2 linked regions of the Sorangium aterium genome follow. The protein of the gene in region 2 interacts with the protein of the main gene of each other region in a pairwise test. Links are inferred from orthologs where the notes say so. Each region holds a gene or a part of one and is shown on either strand. Other genes may lie near its edges.

The links. Proteins that work in one complex are often made in the same cells at the same time.
Region 1: the proteins of ung (region 2) and ndk interact in binary tests that used the Escherichia coli proteins (3 or more experiments, as listed by UniProt). The link is inferred for Sorangium aterium from one-to-one orthologs.

The regions. Positions count from the first base shown.
Region 1 is NZ_JAQNDK010000003.1:296,014-298,697, reverse strand. Bases 3-2,683 are described here. They hold ndk (nucleoside-diphosphate kinase), read right to left. Parts: upstream 1,720-2,683; coding sequence 1,285-1,719; downstream 3-1,284. Other genes in these bases: POL72_RS25515 (response regulator), read left to right, coding at 2,057-2,683; POL72_RS25525 (hypothetical protein), read right to left, coding at 392-1,285; POL72_RS25530 (2,3,4,5-tetrahydropyridine-2,6-dicarboxylate N-succinyltransferase), read right to left, coding at 3-349. Outside these bases: more of POL72_RS25530, read right to left, coding at 1-2; more of POL72_RS25515, read left to right, coding at 2,684-2,684. UniProt on the Escherichia coli protein: Major role in the synthesis of nucleoside triphosphates other than ATP. The ATP gamma phosphate is transferred to the NDP beta phosphate via a ping-pong mechanism, using a phosphorylated active-site intermediate.
Region 2 is NZ_JAQNDK010000001.1:1,081,576-1,084,398, reverse strand. The notes cover bases 2-2,821. They hold ung (uracil-DNA glycosylase), read right to left. Parts: upstream 1,844-2,821; coding sequence 1,160-1,843; downstream 2-1,159. Other genes in these bases: POL72_RS03865 (hypothetical protein), read right to left, coding at 2,618-2,821; nth (endonuclease III), read right to left, coding at 1,851-2,483; POL72_RS03880 (YkgJ family cysteine cluster protein), read right to left, coding at 388-1,152; POL72_RS03885 (glutathione S-transferase family protein), read right to left, coding at 2-263. Also shown: more of POL72_RS03885, read right to left, coding at 1-1; more of POL72_RS03865, read right to left, coding at 2,822-2,823. UniProt on the Escherichia coli protein: Excises uracil residues from the DNA which can arise as a result of misincorporation of dUMP residues by DNA polymerase or due to deamination of cytosine.

The sequences.
Region 1 (2,684 bases), on a different replicon or contig from region 2:
GGACGACGCGCACGCCCGCCTTGTCGAGGCCGCGCTTGAGCGGGATCTTGTCGTGGAACTCGAAGGGGCCGGCCTCCATCACGCTCATGCCGCGGACCGAGAAGTAGAGAAGGATCGCCTCCTTGATCCACGCGTGCGTTACCCACCTGTGCGGCGCGCCCTCGCCGGTGGACGCCGCGCCTTCGCCGCCCGCCTGCGCGGTCTTGTCGGGCTCGGCGACGCGGAGCTGGCCTTGATCGAGGCACTCGATCGTGCGGAGGACCGCGGCCTCGTGCGCGGGCGAGCGCAGGAGCTCGCGGTCGCGGAACGCCGCCTCGACAAGGGACTTCATGGATTCTTCGGTGGCCATGGCGCCGCCTTTAGCACGGCCGAGCCAGCACCGGCACCGGGGTCAGAACGTCATGGTGACGACGCGCCCGCCCGTCCCCTCGACGAGCTCGATGCGCGCGCGGCGCGCGACGACGCGGGCCACGGCGGCCGCCCGCTCGCCGCCGTCGCGCAGCACCACGTCGAGGGCGACCGCCGGCGCCCCCTCACGCGGGCCGCGCTCGGCGATGCGCACCACCGAGCGCCCGTCCGAGAGGCGGGACACGGTGAGGTGCGGGCTCGCGACACCGGCGGCGCTGACCATGCCGACAGCGAGCTCCATGAGCCCGCTCACGGCGCGGACGTCGCCCTCCACCTCGTTGGCCCGGCCGTCGGAGGAGGCGACCGAGATGCCGACCACGGGCCGCCCCTCGGCCGGGGCGGCGCTCCAGTTGCGGAGCACGTCGATGAGATCGAGCGGCGTCGGGCGCAGCTCGAGGGTCGCGATCACGAGCTCGGACAGGCGCAGCGCGCCGCTCAGCTCCCGGGCCGTCCTGCGCACCGACGCCTCGAGCCCGAGGCGCTGCCGCGCGTCGATGCCGCGCTCGGAGCCGCCGCGATCTCCGCGACCGCGGCCAGGGCCGCGCGCCGGCGAGGCGCCGGCCGCGGCGCGGGACAGCTCGTCCGTGAGGCGCGCGACCTCGACGCCCGCGTGGCCGAGGACCGCGCAGGCGGCGTCGGCCGCCGCGGCGTCGGCCGCCACGGCGGCGTCTGTCTCGACGAAGCCGTCGCGGACCGCCGCGGACAGGCTGTCGAGGGCAACGACGAGCGCCGCGCACCCCTCGCAGACCTCCGGCAGCGCGAGCGCGACCCCACGCGGCCCGACGCGGCGCGAGCCGAGCAGGTGCGCGAAGCTCTCGATGCCTGCCGCGCCGTCCCGCGCCGCGCCGAGCGCAGCCGCGAGCCGCTCGCCGAGCATCAGGCCGTCGCGCTCGGCGCGACCTCGTAACCCGCGAAGAAGTAGGCGATCTCCCGCGCGGCGGTCGCCGGCTTGTCGGACCCGTGGACCGCGTTCTCGCCCACGTTCGCCCCGTAGAGCTTGCGGATCGTCCCTGCCGCCGCCTTGGCCGGGTCCGTCGCGCCGATGACCTCGCGGTACTTCGCCACCGCGTCCTCGCGCTCGAGCGCCATCACCAGGATGGGGCTTCGCGACATGAACGTCACGAGCTCGTCGAAGAAGCCGCGCCCCTGGTGCTCCGCGTAGAAGCCCTCGGCCTCCGCGCGGGTAAGGTGGATGCGCTTCATCGCTTTGACCGTGAAGCCCTCCTGCTCGAGGCGGGCGACGATCGCGCCGGCCGTGTTCTTTTCCATCGCATCAGGCTTGATGATTGAGAGTGTTCGCTCGAGGGCCATGGGCGGCCCAGTTAGGCGAAAACGCCGAGCGTTGCAAGCATCACGCATTCCGTCCCGGGAGTCCGCAGCCCGCCGCGCTGCACGATCCCTCGGCTGGTCGCGCTTCCGTCATCGCTGTCCGCCCCGCCACACCGCTCCAGGCTGCTCTCCCGGCCGCGCCCCAGGTTGCGGATCGGCCACGTCCGATCCCGCCCGCCCGTTGTCCGTCTCGGCTCTCCGCGCTCTCCTCGCGCTCGCGCGCCATCGCGTCCTTGTCGCAATTCCGTCTCGCGAGGGCGACGCGCGACACGCGCGATCGCCATCAAGCTGTCACAATGCGCTGCTACATACATCGGCCATGCCGAGCCACGTGCTCATCGTGGAGGACGAGCGCGACCTGCAGCGCGTCCTCACCTACAATTTCCGTCAGGCAGGGTTCGATGTGGTGTCCGCTGGGAGCGGGGAGACGGCGCTCCGCGCGGTCAAGGAGGAGCGGTTCGATCTCGTCCTGCTCGACCTGATGCTCCCGGACATGTCGGGCACGGAGATCTGCCGCCGCCTCAAGCAGAACCCACAGACATCGGCGGTGCCCGTCATCATGGTCACGGCCAAGGGCGAGGAGATCGACCGGATCGTCGGCTTCGAGCTCGGGGCCGACGACTACGTCGTCAAGCCGTTCAGCGTGCGCGAGCTCATCCTGCGCGCCCGGGCGATCCTCAAGCGCTCGGAGAGCCCGGCGTCGGCGCCGGAGAAGTTCGACTTCGGCATCCTGCGGGTCGATCGCGCCGCGCACCGGGCCTGGGTTCAGGAGGCCGAGATCGCGCTGACCGCCCTCGAGTTCCGCCTGCTCATGATGCTCTACGATCGCCGCGGGCGCGTGCTGTCGCGCGATCTCCTGCTCGACGAGGTGTGGGGCTCGCACGTCGACGTGACCGCGCGCAACGTCGACACCCACGTGAAGCGCGTCCGCGAGAAGCTCGGCGCGG
Region 2 (2,823 bases):
GCCCTGAGCTCGGTCGGCGTCAGCGGAGCTCCCGGGAGCTTGTGATCGAGGTAACGCATGATCGCCCTCGACTCGTAGAGCGTGAAGTCCTCGTCCTCGAGCACCGGGATCACGCCGAACGGGTGGCGCGCGAGGTGCTCGGGCTGCTTGTGCGCGCCCTTCGTCAGGTCGACGAGCACGAACTGCGCCTCCTGGCCCTTCTCGGCGAGCACCGTCAGCACCTTGCGCGTACACGTGCTCATGGGATGTCCGTAGATCTTCATCGCGTCTCCTTGTCCTGTGTTCCGTCGCGAGGCGCCGACCGGCGGCGACCTCCGCGGCGCGCTAGCCTAAACGGATTTCTCCGACCGCGAGCGCCCAGATGACGCGGCCGATCGCGGCGCGCGCTCATCCCTCGCGCCGCCGATCCTCCTGCCACTCGGCGTCGCGGGCCGCGGCGAAGACCGGGAGGCGCGCGAGCCACCGCTCGCCGGCGTTCGGGCGCTCGAGCGCGATGCGCAGCGCGGCGATGAGCTCGAGCGGCGCGGCGTCGAGGCCCTGCTCCTTCGCAGCCCATCCGAGCCCGGCGAGGACGGCGTTGGCGACCTCGTAGCCCGGGCGGTGCATGGGCGCCGTGGGGATGGACGCGGGCGCGGCGAAGTGGCGCTCGCACGCCGCGGCGTCGAGGGAGCTCCAGCCTGCGCACACGATAGGGCGGACAGCGTGGATCGAGCAGGCGCCGCGCTCGTCGAGCAGCGGGCAGGTGACGCCGGCCTCGGCGCGCTCCAGGCGGGAGAGCCCGCGCGTCGCCGCGTCGGCCGCGCGGACGCGCTCCTCCAGCGCGGCGAGCTCCGCCTGGCTCCGCGTGGCGCGCAGGTGGGCTGCGATGCGGAGCACCTCCGGCGCCAGCACGAGCACCTTGCTGACGCAGCAGGTCGAGCAGCCTTCCCTGCAGGCGATGGGCCGCTCGGGCGGCTCGGCGCCCACCGAGGCCCGTTGCAGCGCCTCGGCCCGCGCGAGCGCCGAGGCCGCGGCCGACACCGCGCCGGCCTCGGTGCGCGCGGCGAGCGACGGCGCGAGCGCGGCGCGCTCCCCGTCGGCGATCCCCTCGAGGACGGCGGGGGTGTACCGCGTCCCCGGGGAGAGCGGCAGGGAGCGCTTCCGCGGCGTCATCGCGGCGTTACGCGGTCTCCGGGAGCCGCCAGTCGATCTCCTCGGCGCCGCGGGCGCGGAGGGCGCTGTTGATGGTCGAGAACGGCTTGCTGCCGAAGAACCCGCTCCTCGCCGACAGCGGCGAGGGGTGAGCCGCCTTGATGACCGTGTGGCGCTTCGCGTCGATGAGCTTCGCCTTCTTCTGCGCGTGGCCGCCCCAGAGCACGAACACCACCCCGTCGGGCCTGTCGTTGACCTTCTTGATGACCGCGTCGGTGAACGACTCCCAGCCCTGGTTCTTGTGGGAGTTCGGCGTGTGCGCCCGGACGGTGAGCACGGTGTTCAGCAGCAGCACCCCCTGGGTCGCCCACGTGGTGAGGCAGCCGTGGCTGGGGATCGCGAAGCCCGGCAGATCCGAGACCGCCTCCTTGTACATGTTGGCCAGCGACGGCGGTGGCGTGACGCCCGGGCGCACGGAGAAGCACAGCCCGTGGGCCTGCCCGTCGTCGTGGTACGGGTCCTGGCCGAGGAGCAGCACGCGCACGCTCTCGTACGGCGTGAGCTTGAACGCGGCGAAGACGTCCTCCTCCGCGGGAAACACCTGGTGCGCCTTCCGCTCGTCCTCGACGAAGCGCGCCAGCTTCTTGAAGTACGGCTGCTCGAGCTCTCCGGCGAGCACGCGCTCCCACGAGGCAGGTAGATCGATCTTCATCTCTCGCTCAGACCCCTTCCTTCGGACAGAACTCGCTCATCCGGCACTCCCCGCATTTCGGCTTCCTGGCGACGCAGGTGTAGCGGCCGTGCAGCACCAGCGCGGGGCCGAAGAACGTCCATTGATCCTTCGGCACGATCTTCATCAGATCCTCCTCGATCTGCTCGGGCTTCTCGCGCTTCGAGAGGCCGATGCGCCCGCTGAGGCGGGCGACGTGGGTGTCGACGATGATCCCCGAGGCGATGTCGAACGCCGTGTTGAGCACGACGTTCGCCGTCTTCCTGGCCACGCCCGGCAGCGTGGTGAGATCGGCCATGGTCGCGGGCACCTCGCCGCCGAAGCGCGCGACGAGCTCCCTGCACATGGCCTGCACCATCTTCGTCTTCTGGCGGTAGAAGCCGGTCGGCTTGAGCTCTTCCTCGAGCTCCGCCGTGGGCGCGTCGGCGTACGCCTGCGCCGTCGGGTACTTCGGGAAGAGCGTGGCGGTCACCCGGTTGACGCGCTCGTCCGTGCACTGCGCGGCCAGGATGGTCGCGACGAGCAGATCGAGCGGCGTCTTCCAGTCGAGCTCGTAACGCGCGTCGGGGTACTCCTCGCGCAGTTGAGCGAGGAGGAGGGGGATGCGGTCTCGGGCGTTCATGGGGGTCATCGCAGCGTAACCCAGCCCCGGGCCGCCCGTCAGCGGCGCTCGGCCCCTCAGCGACGCCGGGCGACGAGGCTGTGCGCGGCGAGCGCGGGGCGTCGGCGCTCGCCTTCCCGAGCGGCCAGCGCCGCTCACGCCTTCTTGCCGAGCGCCACGTCCACGAGCACGTCGCCGAGCGGCGCTTCCAAGAGCAGGTGCACGCTCTCTCCTGCCGGCCTCCAGTGTACGATGGCCCGAGGTTCCACCTGGAAGCGCGCTGACGTCGTGATCGCCCCGCCGTCGATCCGGAGGACGGCGTGCTCTCCCGGCGCGTGTTCGACGAGCACGTAGAGCCCGT